2 regions of the Sphingorhabdus buctiana genome follow, and region 2 is predicted to be linked to the other one. Evidence: predicted binding sites of a transcription regulator. Region 2 holds the regulator's gene; the other holds the start of a gene.
What was found. Region 2 encodes LexA, which represses DNA repair genes until DNA is damaged. Its sites were predicted from a motif close to GTTCCNCNCTTGTTCT; they were not measured.
Positions count from the first base shown of each region.

Region 1 (7,153 bases), on a different contig from region 2:
GACAAGAATCCGGAGGCTTACATCTTCCAGATCTTCCAGGGTGGTACGGGCCTCCCGGATCGTGACATGTATCTGGTGGATAACCCCAAATTTGAAGAAATCCGCACGGCTTACAAAACCTATCTGGCGGCGATGCTGGCCCATGCTGGCGAAAAGAATGCCGAAGCACGCGCGAACGCGATTTTTGAAACCGAGAAGAAAATAGCGCAGGTGCAATGGACCCGCGAAGACAGTTCGGATGCAACCAAGACCTACAACAAGCTGACTTTGGCGGAGCTCGATCAGCTTGCGCCGCAACTTTCAATGTCCGCCATGCTGAAGAAGATCAGCCCTAAAGTCGGCGATGTTCTGGTCGCCCAACCGAGCGCGATCACCGCAACGGCGAAGATTTTCGGAGAAACCGACATCGGTGTGTTCAAGGACCAGATGATGGTTGCCGCGCTTGCCAATTATGCCGGCGTTTTACCCGCAGCCGTCGATAAGACAGTGTTTGCATTCTATGGAACGACATTGGCCGGCACGCCGCAGCAGCAGGTTCGTTGGAAGCGTGGCATCGGATTTGTCGAAGGTGCGCTGGCGGATGAGATCGGCAAGCAATATGCTGCAAAATATTTCCCGCCTGAAACCAAGGCAGCGGCCAATGAGCTGGTTCGCAATGTCGTTGCTGCCATGGGCCGCCGGGTTGAAGGCCTTGACTGGATGCAGCCCGAAACCAAGGCGAAGGCAAAGCAGAAGCTGGCCAATTTCACGACCAAGATTGGCTATCCCGATCAGTGGCACGACTATGCAAAGCTGAAGATCGTCAAAGGTGATGCATTCGGAAACGCCATGCGCGCCAACGAATTTGGCTTTGCGGACAATATCAGCAAGCTGGGCCAGCCGATCCGCCGTTGGGAATGGGGCATGCTGCCACAGACGATCAACGCCTATGCCAATTTCAGCATGAACGAGATCGTATTCCCTGCGGCAATTTTGCAGCCGCCCTTCTTTGATCCGAAGGCAGATGCAGCCATCAACTATGGCGGTATCGGTGCAGTAATCGGCCATGAAATCAGCCATCATTTCGATGACCAAGGGTCGAAATACGACCAGAATGGGCGGCTTTCCGACTGGTGGACCGAGGCGGATGTCGCAGCATTCAAAAAGGCGAGCGAAGCGCTGATCAAGCAATATGATGCTTATGAGATTTTTCCGGGTGCCAATGTGAAGGGCGAATTTACCCTGGGCGAGAATATCGGCGATCTGGCAGGACTTACCGTCGCATATGAAGCGTACAAGGCGTCGCTTGGCGGCAAGGAAGCACCGGTAATCGATGGCTATACCGGCGACCAGCGCTTCTTCCTGGGTTGGGCACAGGTGTGGCGGCGCAACTATCGTGAGGCCAACCTCAGAAACCGGTTGATAACCGACCCCCACAGCCCTTCTGAACAGCGTGTTTGGGTGGTGCGCAACCTTGACAAATGGTATGAGGCGTTCCAGCCGAAAGCAGGACAGAAGCTTTACCTCGCTCCGGGGGAACGCGTTCGTATCTGGTAAATAAGGAACCCTAAATTGGCTGGCAGCCTTCCATCTTCGCAAATCGGAAAATCGGGGCGCGAAGGTGGCGGGGCTGCTGATGCCTATCGGTCCCATGCGATCATCATTGCGGCGGCGGTCGCGCTGTCACTGTTGCTCGTCTGGCTAGTGACGGGCGAAGCAATTTTGCTGGTCGTCACGGCGGCCGGTTTGATAGGTCTTGGCGGCTTCCTCTTTGTCGCTGCGCGTTTGCAGCGCCCGGTCGACGCGAGCGGCGATACCTCCCCTCCAGACTGGTCGGTCGCATATTCCGCAATTGAACTCGATCGCGCTGCCGTTGCTATCAGCGACCGGGCAGGGCGATTGCTTTGCGCCAACGGACGTTTCAACCTTTGGTTTGAAGGGTTGCAGGCCCCGCCCGATCTTGGCCTTTCGGAATCTGACCGCGAATTGTTGCTGAAAGCAGGGCGCTCCGCCTGGCGGGACGGTCGGGCAAGCGTAGATGCAATTTCCAAACGCGCAATCACCTATCGGGTCGATGTGAAGCGGACTGGCGCGGCGGACGAATATTTGTTGTGGCGCTTTGCACAGGTCGAAAGCATCAGCACAGAAGCGCTCGCCATCGACTTGGTCGCGGGCAAGGTGGGACGAGCTTTGGCCCAGGCCGGAGTCATGGCGGTCACCGTTGGCCCGGAGGGGCGGGTGCGTTCGTCAAATGCGGCATTCGCCTTGCGGGCAGCGGGCAGCGAAACCGCGAACATTGCCAACCGTGACTGCGCCGCACTGTTGCGAATGGACGAAAAAGGAACGGTCTATTTCGCCCGCGAAGGTCGCCATGCTTCGCCCATAAGGCTGCTTCATGTTCCGTTGTCTGCTGATGGACCTGATGGTGCCGCCATCTTGCTGGCACTGGATGACGATGGCCGCGCAGCACAAGATGGCGCGGGCCATATGCATGTCGAACAACTGCTCTCCAACCTGCCACTCGGACTTGCACTGGTCGACCGCGACGGACGTTTCCTTTTCGCGAATGATGCCTTTTTGCGTGTTGCCGGCGTGCATGATGGCAAGCTGCCCTCTTATCCGGGTGACCTAGTGGTCGCAGAAGATAAAGCCGCAGTATCGGATACGATCCGGCGCTATGCGGGTGGTCAATCGATGTCGGGCGATATCGCGGTTCGCCTCATCGATCAGCCCGATGAAGCAATTGCGCTTTCCATCGCAGGTCTGCGCGGCTTGGGTAATGCCGCTGTATTGCTGGGGCTCAAGGACAATAGCGAAGAGGTGAAGCTGAAGCGTCAGGTTGCCCAGGCGACCAAGATGCAGGCGGTCGGTCAACTCGCTGGCGGCGTTGCCCATGATTTCAACAATATCCTGACCGCCATCATTGGCTATTGCGATCTGATGCTGTTGCGCCACCCACCGGGTGACAGCGATTATGACGATATCCAACAGATCAAGAACAACTCGAACCGCGCTGCCAGCCTGACGCGCCAGTTGCTCGCTTTCTCGCGCCAACAGACTTTGCGACCGCAGATATTGCAATTGCCTGACGTGGTTGCCGAAGTTTCGCACCTGTTGAAGCGATTGCTGGGCGAGGGTGTCCAGCTTGAGGTCAATCATAGCCGCGGCATCGGCGCCGTGCGTGCCGACCCGGGGCAGCTTGAACAGGTGATCATCAACCTTGGGGTAAATGCCCGCGATGCGATGCCCAATGGCGGGACATTGCGGATAGAGACGAAACCGGTTTCTCCTGCTGACGTGCGAGCAATGCGCAGTGAGATCCTGCCTATAGGCGAATATGCTCTGCTCTCCGTATCCGATACCGGAACCGGGATACCGCGCGATCATATCGGAAAAATTTTTGAGCCCTTCTTCACCACCAAGGAAGTGGGGAAGGGCACTGGACTGGGCCTTTCGACCGTATACGGTATCGTCAAGCAATCGGGCGGGTTCATCTTTGCCGATTCAGAGGTTGGCAAGGGAACCCGCTTCGATGTCTATTTGCCCACGCATGTTGGCGATGTGAGCGCAGGCGAAGCAAAAGCCGAACCGGTGAAGGAAACGCCCGAAGAGGAAATGTGGGGCAATGCCAATATCCTCTTGGTCGAAGATGAGGATATGGTGCGCGCCGTCGCCGAACGTGCGCTGGTACGGCAGGGATATACCGTGGAGACTGCGCGCGACGGCGAGGAAGGGCTTCAGCATTTTGCCGACGGCAAGCGGTATGACCTCATCATTTCCGACGTTGTGATGCCCAATATGGATGGGCCGTCAATGGCGCGGAAGTTGCGAGCCGATTATGGCGACGTGCGCATCCTGTTCATGTCTGGCTATGCAGAGGAACAACTGCGGCAATCGATCAATCTCGATAATGTCCATTTCCTGCCAAAGCCATTTTCGGTCCAGCAGATTGCCGAAGCGGTGAAAAACGCGCTAAAAAATTGATGTATCTGTAATATAAGGATTATAATTTATTGTTCCACTCTTGTTCTATGAGAACAAAGGCGATACACAATGCTTAGTTCCTGTAATGTTCCGGTGGTGGGAATGGCAGGAACAGGGCACGCTATCCAAGGAGTGGAACAATGGCAGCAAGTCTTAAAGTCATCGAAGGGGATCAGGCAAAGACCATGAATAATGCAGAACGTGAACGCGCGCTTGAAGCTGCGCTGGCCCAGATCGACCGTGCATTCGGCAAGGGATCTGCAATGAAATTGGGCAGCCGAGAGGCTATGCAGATTGAGGCAATTTCGACTGGCTCGCTAGGTCTCGACATTGCCCTTGGAATTGGTGGCCTTCCCAAGGGCCGCGTCATCGAAATCTATGGTCCGGAAAGTTCGGGCAAGACCACGCTTACACTGCACGCCATTGCCGAAGCGCAAAAGGCGGGTGGTACGGCAGCGTTTATCGATGCCGAGCATGCGCTCGATCCGGTTTACGCGAAAAAGCTGGGCGTCGATATCGATAACCTGATCGTTTCGCAGCCCGATACCGGCGAACAGGCGCTGGAGATTGCGGATACGCTGGTGCGTTCCAACGCAGTCGACATTCTCGTGATTGACTCGGTTGCCGCACTTGTGCCGCGCGCCGAAATAGAGGGCGAGATGGGTGACAGCCATGTCGGCTTGCAGGCCCGCTTGATGAGCCAAGCCTTGCGCAAGATCACGGGTTCAATCAGCCGGTCGAACTGCATGGTAATCTTCATCAACCAGATCCGTATGAAGATCGGTGTGATGTATGGTTCGCCGGAAACCACCACTGGTGGTAATGCGCTGAAATTCTACGCTTCGGTTCGCCTCGATATTCGCCGCACCGGCCAGATCAAGGACCGTGAGGATATCGTTGGCAACACCACCCGGGTGAAGGTTGTCAAGAACAAGGTCGCGCCACCGTTCAAGCAGGTGGAATTCGACATCATGTATGGCGAAGGCATCTCCAAGACCGGCGAACTGCTTGATATCGGCGTCAAGGCCGGGTTGGTCGAGAAATCGGGTAGCTGGTTCAGCTATGACTCAATCCGTATCGGCCAGGGTCGTGAAAATGCGAAAATCTGGCTGCGCGAAAATCCTGAAATGGCAGCCAAGCTGGAAGCAGCCATTCGCGGCAAGACCGACCAGGTGGCAGAGGAAATGATGGTCGGCTCGCCTGAAGATGATGGAACCGAACTGATCGACGAATAATCGTCCACCGTCCCCCAAGGCTCTCTCCCAAGGAGCCGAAATGCGCACCACGCCTGATCGGTGCGCTCGGCCCGCCCCGGACCACCCTGGGGCGGGCCATTGCGTTTAGACCATCAAGCGGGTTCGAGCGTTGCTTGCTTGACGACCTCGTCCGCAAGTTTTCCGGAAAGTTCGGAGAGATGGTCGAATTTTGACGTGAAGGTTGCCAATCCCTGACTCAACGACCTCAATTCGGCATCTAGGCCGTTGAGGCTCGAAACGGGAAGGTGGGCTTCGACCATCTCCCAGCGTTGCCAATCGGGATGTGTTCCAAGGTTCAGAATCTGGCCGCGTCTGGACGAAACCACGGAACCCATTTTGGAACCTGTGCCCGGCGGGGCTGCAATTGCGACATGGACGACAGGTTCGAGCAAATAAGGTTGGCATTGCGCCAATGCCTCGCTCATCGCAAGCTTGCCTGCCAGCCTGAAGGCCAGCTCCGAACTGTCTACCGAGTGATAGCTGCCGTCGATCAGCGTCACGGCGACATCGACCACCGGGAAACCCAGTGGCCCGCGCTCCATCGCATCGCGAACCCCGGCTTCTACAGCGGGTATCCACTGCTTTGGCACAACCCCGCCCGAAATTTTCTCTTCAAAGACGAATCCCGAACCGCGTGGCAACGGCCGAACCTCGATCACAACATCGCCATATTGGCCGTGCCCACCGGATTGCTTTTTGTGCCGTCCCCGTTGCGTCACACCTTTCCGGATCGACTCGCGATATGCGACACGGGGGGCGTGGGTCACGACTTCGACGCCATAACGGCGCTTCAACCTCTGTAATGTCACATTCAGATGCTCGTCATTGACGCCCCGCAGCAACGTTTCATGGCTCGTCTTGTCCTGAGTCCATTCGAGCGCTGGGTCCTCTTCAACCAGCTTGTGCAGCGCTGTGGAGAGTTTGACATCATCTTGGCGATTTCTGGCGCGCAGTGCGACGGTTGCATTGCGCGGAGGCATGTCGATCAATTCTGCTGACCCAGCATCGCAGGTAGAACTGAAAATCATTCCGCAGCGCGCGGCATCGGCTTTCGCGATTGCAACAATGTCTCCCGCGTCGGCTGCCTGCAGTTTGTTCGTTTTGTCCCCTTGCACGGCGAACAAGGCGCCAGCGCGCATATCTGCCGACAGTTCGGCACCTTCATTCAAACCGCTCCCCAACACCCGAGCCAATGCCAACCGCCCGACTGCACCGCCATTTGCTACCTTGAACACATGCACGCCGTCGCCCTTGGTTCCCATTCTTTCGGCAGCCTGTTGGACTGATGGTGCTTCATGGCGGAGCATTTTCAGCAATCGATGGATACCAAAGCCGTTGAGCGCAGATCCAAACATCACCGGTACGACCCAGCCTGCACGCGCTTCCTCGGTCAGATCCTGCAAGACTCGCTCAAGGTTGGGCTGCTCATCCATCAGCAGTGTTTCGAGCAACGCATCGTCATGGTCGGCAAGTGTTTCGAGCATGTGGAAACGCTCATTTGCTTCACGTACTGCCAGATCCGCTGGGATATCGATCCGCTCGCTCTCTTTCCCCGGTACATAGCGATGGGCCCGCTCCAAGGCGATATCGATGAAACCGGTTATCTTTTCACACTCACGTATCGGAATCTGCCGCGCTACCAATGGCGGCCCGCTAATGGGCTGCATGGCGGCTAGCAAGTCGCGAATTCGGCCGCGCGCGGCATCGATCTTGTTCACGAAGACTGCATGCGGGATTTGGAGCGTTTCCAACCGGCGCAATATGGGTTCTGCAAGCGCCGCCCGCTCAGGTTCAGGGTCGACCACAACGATCGCCATGTCAGCACTTCCCAATGCGGCATAACCGTCCGCAGCAAAGCCCACCGAACCGGGGGTATCTATAATCGCAAACTTGTCTCCCAGATATTCGAAGCGGCTGAGGTTGATCTCGGTCGA
Region 1 covers NZ_JBHUEL010000004.1:220,211-227,363, reverse strand. Annotated here, with positions in the region: gene ACFSAG_RS06210 (M13 family metallopeptidase) at 1-1,536, shown strand, start outside; gene ACFSAG_RS06205 (hybrid sensor histidine kinase/response regulator) at 1,636-3,963, shown strand; gene recA (recombinase RecA) at 4,104-5,198, shown strand; gene ACFSAG_RS06195 (elongation factor G) at 5,312-7,153, opposite strand, start outside.
Region 1: recA (recombinase RecA) is a predicted target of LexA. The motif match lies at 3,995-4,010, and genes of this name have one in related genera.

Region 2 (7,153 bases):
GATTTCTGGAAAATCGCGATGCGCCCGGGAAAACCTGTGATTGCCGGAAGCATAGGCAATGCGATTGCCTTGGGTTTGCCTGGCAATCCGGTGTCCGCATTCGTCACCGCGACGCTCTTCCTGAAACCCTTGATTGCGCATCTTTGCGGCGCTGCGCAGCCCTTGCCGACGCGACTCAAGGCAAAAACCGGCGTCGAACTCGCCCAGAACGGCGAACGCACCGATCATTTACGGGCGCGGTTGATCGACGGAGTCCTGCATCCCGTCGGCATCAACGATAGCGCCATGCTCGCGGCTTTATCCGAAGCTAACGCATTGATTATACGTGATCCGAATGCGGCAATGGCCAATGCGAGGAGCGAAGTGCTCTATTATCCCTTGGGCAGTTGAGATGCTGGCCCATAGCAGGGCTTGACAACCCCCCTATTTGTTTCCTAATCGTTCCACATCTGTTCAACAGCATTGGAACAAACCTATGTTGACCGCCAAGCAGCACGCGCTCCTGATGTTTATCCATGAAAGACTGGAAGCGACTGGAATCTCGCCTTCTTTTGAAGAAATGAAGGAAGCGCTCGATCTCAAGAGCAAGTCCGGCGTTCATCGCTTGATCGGTGCATTGGAAGAACGGGGCTTCTTGCGCCGTTTGCCCAATCGTGCACGCGCGCTGGAAGTGATGAAAATGCCTGATGGCGGCTCTGCACGCGGCCTCACCAAGGATGAGGCAGTCAACAATAAGGTGGTCAGCATTACTGACCATCGCCCTGCCCCGCAAAAATCGCTGCCGATTGCTGCCAATGATGTGATTGAAATTCCATTGCATGGAAAAATTGCTGCCGGCGTCCCAATCGAGGCGCTTGAAGGCCAGAACTCGCTTTCGGTGCCGATGGCATTGTTGGGATCAGGTGAGCATTACGCCCTGGAGGTTTCCGGGGACTCGATGATCGAAGCGGGCATTTTGGACGGCGATTATGCGCTGATCCGCAAGACGCAAACCGCGCGCGATGGCGAAATCGTTGTCGCCCTTGTTCGCGGCGAAGAAGCAACGCTGAAATATCTTCGCCGCGAGGGCCAGAAAATCCGGCTCGACCCCGCGAACAGCAGCTATGACCCGCAATATTATGATGCGCACGAGGTAGAGGTGCAGGGCCGTTTGGCCGGCCTGCTCCGCCGTTATCATTGAGTTTGAACTGAATGTTTCTGCAAAAGCGGCGGAGTGATTTCCGCCGCTTTTTGTTTTCTGCGCTGTGTGGCCAAAATCTGCAACCGCTCCGGCGAATAAGCCGACCAAGGCAAATGCGCATTTTCCTTCGCTACATATTCAACGCGCGGTTCGTTCAGATATAGCGCCATCCCACCTGCCTTCTCGATCAGCCTGCGGTCAATCTTAAGCCAACGCGGTTTGCAACTGAAAGGCAGCCATCGGCTGCTGACGACTATGTCGCTTCGCGTGCATGCGGCGGCCAGTTCCATCGACGGGATCATATAGCCCGAACGCAAGGCGAGTATGTTCCATCGCCTTTTCTCACTGTTGATCTGAAAGGCGCAGGAATCGGCATTGCATCTCGCAGCTGGCAATGTTTGGAGATCATGAACATTGCCTCTGATCGCCGCTGTTTCTTCCAGGGTTGAACGCACATAATCCCCTGCCCCCGGGCGCAGAAGCGCCAATCGGCCATCTTCCATGATAACGGCCAAGTGCTGGCCGTCGCTAGTGACGAGCAGGTCGGGCCGTGGGGCAACAGCCATTGCACCCAATGCAGCAAGCAACGGCAACAGAGCAAACCAGCGCCGTCGGTCGTTGAAAATTGCAATGACCAGTGCTGAGAAGACCGCAGTTGCAAAGGCCCAGAGCGGCATTTCGGGAAGCAGCAAAACCGCGCCTGCAGTGTTGCTGACTTTGTGCGCCAGCCACAGGATCAATTTTATTCCTTGCGATGCAAGCAACCAAAATGGCGCGCCGAAACCTTCACGGATGGAGTCCATCAACAGCGCGATCATTTGCACTGGCATGATGAAAAAAGTCGTCACCGGAATCGCGACCATATTGGCCAGCGCGCCGTACACGCCCGTCTTGTGAAAATGGAACAATGCGATCGGAGCCAGCACTATCTCTATCGCCAGTCCGGTCAGCAAAAGGCTGGCAGCGGTTCTCCCAAGGCGCAAAAACACGCCCTCATCACGGCGCCCGCGAAAATCGGTCATCCACTTGCTTTGATGGAGCAGGACTATCGTTCCGACCGCCGCAAAGCTGAGCTGGAAACTGGGGCCGGCAAGCGCTTCAGGCCAAAAGAGCAAGACAAAGGTCGCGCCAAATGCGAGCAATCGTAACGACAGCGCCTCCCTTCCCATGGCCATTGCCACCAATATCAGCAAAGCGGCGATACACGCCCTGACGGTCGGCACTTCGGCACCCGTCAATAAAGTGTAGCAAATGGCAATGACAGCGGCGGCGGCGGCGGCGAAGAGCGGAACTTTGATCCGAAGGGCCAGCCATGGCCATAAGGATAATAGCGCCGATACCAGTATGAAGCTTCCGCCCACGACAGCCGTCACATGAAGCCCGCTGACCGACAACAGGTGGGCCAAGCCGGAATCGCGTAGCGCCTCGGCATCGTCCTCGGCAATGCCTCCTCGTGTCCCGACCAGGAGCGCGCTGCCAACGGCACCGGTTTCGGGCCCCATCGCCGAACCTATATGCGACGAAAGACTGATACGACTTCGGTTCCAGAAATTTTCATTCGTCACGGGCGGTTGCACTATCTCAACAGGGCCAATCACGCTTCCGGTCGCACCCAAGCCGCTGAACCATGCGGCACGCGCAAAATCATAACCACCTGGCAACGCTGGACCTGGCGGCGGCATCAGGCGTACCTTCGCCACGATGATTGCGCCCGGTTGCAACTGCGGATTGGCTTGGTCTGCTTCGACATTCACGCGCACCGTGGAGGGCAAATGGCCGCTTGGCCCTATCCATAGCCTCAGTCGGATAATGTCTCGTGCCGAGACATCTTCGACGCTTTCAATCTTGCCGGCAATCCGCCCGATCCACGGCCTCTCCAGCGGCGTCGCGCCAACATTGGCGGATTTGAAGGAGATTACAAAAATTCCCGCGAGTAAAAGCAGCGCGCCCGCGATGATTACGGTCGACAACCGCGTCCACCCTCTTAACGACAGTCCAATCCCGCAAAGACCAATGCACAAGATGGCAAAGAACAAACCGTTTGCCGGCCCGTAGGCTTGCCAGAAGGACACGCCCGAACCCAATGCCACAGGTATCAGAAGGGGCAGCCGTTCCCTTTCGCTATCCAGCCAGTTTTCCAATGTTTCGGCATAAGAAGCCCGTGCCGGTGCAGAATTCGACCGGGCAATTTCATCGGCTATGTGGGATGCAAACTTCATGCTGCGGGCCGCCCTGAAACCAGTGCGCCACCACATGCTTTGTTATGCGCGTGATTTGTCGATTAACAAGCTGTTTTCGATGCCCTTGACGTAAACGCAAAACTGCGCAAGGAGGCCGCGACGGGGGTCGCAGAACGGCATTGTTCGGGCTTCTCGCGCTATAACGGTCTCCCGCCTTTGGCTGGGCCGCCATATAGAGAAATCGATAAGAAACTGGCGGTTGGCAAGGGTAATATATAATCGGCTTTCCCCGGCCAAATGAGTGAATGGAACACGCATGACAAACAAGGTTGCGACTCTCAACTTGGGCGATCAGCAAATCGATCTGCCCGTTGTTTCAGGAACAGTTGGCCCGGATGTTCTGGATATCCGCAAACTTTACGCCCAGTCGGATTGCTTTACTTTTGATCCGGGATTCACTTCGACCGCAAGCTGCGAATCCCAACTGACTTATATCGATGGTGACCAGGGCGTTTTGCTGCACCGTGGCTATTCGATCGAAGAACTGTCTGAAAAGTCGAGCTTCATGGAAGTCTCCTATCTGCTGCTGAATGGCGAATTGCCGTCGAAGCAGGAACTGGATGATTTCAGCTACACCATTTCACGCCACACCATGCTGCACGAGCAGCTTTCGACCTTTTACCGGGGTTTCCGCCGTGATGCGCACCCGATGGCAATCATGTGTGGTGTTGTTGGCGCGCTTTCAGCTTTCTATCATGATTCGACCGACATTTCCGATCCGGTGCAGCGCAAGATTGCCAGCCATCGCCTGATCGCGAAAATGCCGACCATTGCCGCAATGGCTTACAAATATTCGGTCGGACAGCCGTTCATCTATCCGGATAACAAATTGTCCTATACCGGCAATTTCCTGCGCATGACCTTTGGCGTTCCCGCTGAAGAATATGAAGTCATTCCGGCGGTTGAACAGGCGCTTGACCGCATCTTCATCCTGCATGCGGACCATGAACAGAATGCCTCAACCTCGACCGTGCGTCTTGCCGGTTCGTCGGGCGCCAATCCTTTTGCCTGCATTGCTGCCGGTATCGCATGCCTTTGGGGCCCTGCGCATGGCGGCGCCAACGAAGCCGCGCTCAACATGCTGCGCGAAATCGGCACGCCCGATCGCATCCCGCACTACATCGCCCGCGCGAAGGACAAGAACGATCCGTTCCGCCTGATGGGCTTTGGCCACCGCGTTTATAAAAACTACGATCCGCGCGCCACCGTGATGCAGAAAACGGTCCGTGAAGTGCTCGCCGCGCTAAAGGTCAACGATCCCATTTTCGAAGTTGCCATGCAGCTCGAAGAAATGGCGCTCAATGACCCCTACTTCATCGAAAAGAAGCTCTTCCCGAATGTGGACTTCTATTCGGGCATTATCCTGTCGGCGATCGGCTTCCCGACCACGATGTTCACCGTGTTGTTCGCACTTGCGCGCACCGTTGGCTGGGTCGCCCAGTGGAACGAAATGATTTCGGATCCTGGCCAGAAAATCGGCCGCCCGCGCCAGCTTTACACGGGCCCTGCAGCGCGTCCCTACGTTTCGGTCGACAAGCGTTAATTGTTTGCAGACGGCAGGCGGAGCGTGAATTTCGCTCCGCCGCCATCGGCTGCAGTTACCGTAAGGTCACCGCGCATGGCGCGCGCCAATTTCCGCGAAATATAAAGACCGAGGCCACTGCCACCATCACCCGAACGGCCAAGCCGTTCAAATTTGGTGAAGATGCGTTCGCGATCTTCTTCCGCCACTCCAGCCCCTTGGTCGATTACCGAAATCGAACAGTCGCTCGGATCGATCACAATCGTTACCGTGCTTCCACCCGGTGAGTAGCGAATGGCATTCCCCACCAGGTTGAGCACAATTTGCAGAACGCGGCGGAATTCTCCCATCGCATGACAGCGGATTTCGGGGTCGGGTACCGAAAGTTCAATCTGGTGATCGGCGGCTTTCAGCGCCAACAAGCCCGCCACCCGTTTTGCGATATCTCCAAATTCCACTGGTTCCTGCGCGACCTTGAAGTCGGGCTTGTCGATGGCGTCCAAGTCTTCAAGATCGCTGACCAATTCGGCCAAATGGCGCGCTGCTGAGGCGATATCCTTGGCATAGCTCGAATATTGCTCCAGAATCGGACCATTCAATTCCGATCCAATGGTTTCGGCATTTGCCAATATCCGCCCCAAAGGCTGGCGGACCGCGGTCGCGAAGTGGCGCCCCAAGCCAAGGCCCGGATGGGCTGGCGCTGACGGTGCTTCGTCGACCTCGGCTTTGGAAGCCTTAGCTTCATCCGTGAGGAAAACCAGACGCGCACCCAGTAGGTGGTCATCGTCGGACTTTATTGCATCAACCAGCACGTCGTGGCGCGTTTGCGATCCGATATGCTCAATCTTGGTTCGACCCGGAATATCATTTGTTCGCAACAGCGCAGCGATATCGACCGCTTCATCAATCAGCCGGAAATGCTGAACAAAGGGTGTTGCGATGCAATCGGTCGAAAAAATGCCCAGCAGCGCCGGGTCAGCCCGCAAGATCAATCCCGTTCCATTGAGATACATGACCGGCAAGTTGGTACGTTGTGTAATGCCCAGCTCTGGACTGCGGATTGGCGATGAAGCGCGCGGTGCAGACGCTCGTTCCTGCCATCCGATAATCGACAGGTTGACCAAGTTTTCGCGCTTTTCCGCCTCGACCCATAATTCAAGGTCATGCTCTTTGTCAGCAACATGGACAGTGCGTTCAAACTTCAAACCGGTGCGCCAGCACAGCGAGGCGAGTTCCAACAGGCCCGGTACCGCGATCGTTCCACCTTCGACCCCGCCATTACCAAAGTGCAGCCTGCGAACAGCCGCATCTGCAGCCATCAGTTTGCCCTCTGCGTCGACCACGCATTTAATTGGCAAAGCAAGGCGCGGCGATGCCTGCATCATCCGGCCTTCCAGACGGGTGCGGCAGCAAGGCGCCATCCAAGTACTTCGCTACGAGCAGCTTCCGGATCGAGCGCTTCATATTGAACAAGCAAATCGGGCAAAAGGTGATCATCTGACCGGCGCCCACGCAAATGCTGGACAATTGCCAAGGCTGCTTGCGCTTGATGTCCACGTCCACGAAGCATCAGGAGCAACGGCGCAACATCCTGCTCATCGATGAAACGCAGGATACGGTCATGCGGCAAGCGATAGTCGTGCGCGAGACCGCTGGCATATAGAGCCAAGCCGCAATCTTTGGGATTAAGCAGCGATCCCCGCTCCTCTTCGGGCAGGAAATACACCAGCTTTGCAGCCGTTGCATGCACCGCGGCCGCTTCGTCATGGGTGGCGAGCAGTTGGTTGCCCGATGCTATCAGATTTCCCGCTGATCGGCTGCCATCCATCTGGAAAACGGCGACCACGCGCCAGACCAGAAGGTGGAGGACATCGGCGGGCAGCTGGCGCAGAAAGGATTCTGGGGATCGGATTTGCGCGGCATTTTGGGCAATCAGAAGTTTACGGGCACATTCCGCGACGAGCGGATCGTCGCTATCGAGCAGTCGGTTCGGTAATTGGGAGAGGAAGGCGGCACCGCCGGTTTCCAGTCGCTGGCTGATGTGATGTTCCGCCATGCGAGCAAGCGCAAATTCCAGCAGCGCAGCCTCACGAAGCAGGCCCGAACGGCTGAGCATGTCCCAACTGAGAGGCGTTGCGACATCGGAGCTTATGCCCAACTTAGCTTCGATCGCTTGCACCAAATTCTGCAGGATCAGTCGGGTAGAAGCCA
Region 2 covers NZ_JBHUEL010000002.1:449,282-456,434, reverse strand. Annotated here, with positions in the region: gene ACFSAG_RS02655 (molybdopterin molybdotransferase MoeA) at 1-390, shown strand, start outside; gene lexA (transcriptional repressor LexA) at 476-1,180, shown strand; gene ACFSAG_RS02645 (ComEC/Rec2 family competence protein) at 1,174-3,399, opposite strand; gene ACFSAG_RS02640 (citrate synthase) at 3,677-4,963, shown strand; gene ACFSAG_RS02635 (sensor histidine kinase) at 4,960-6,327, opposite strand; gene ACFSAG_RS02630 (hypothetical protein) at 6,324-7,153, opposite strand, start outside.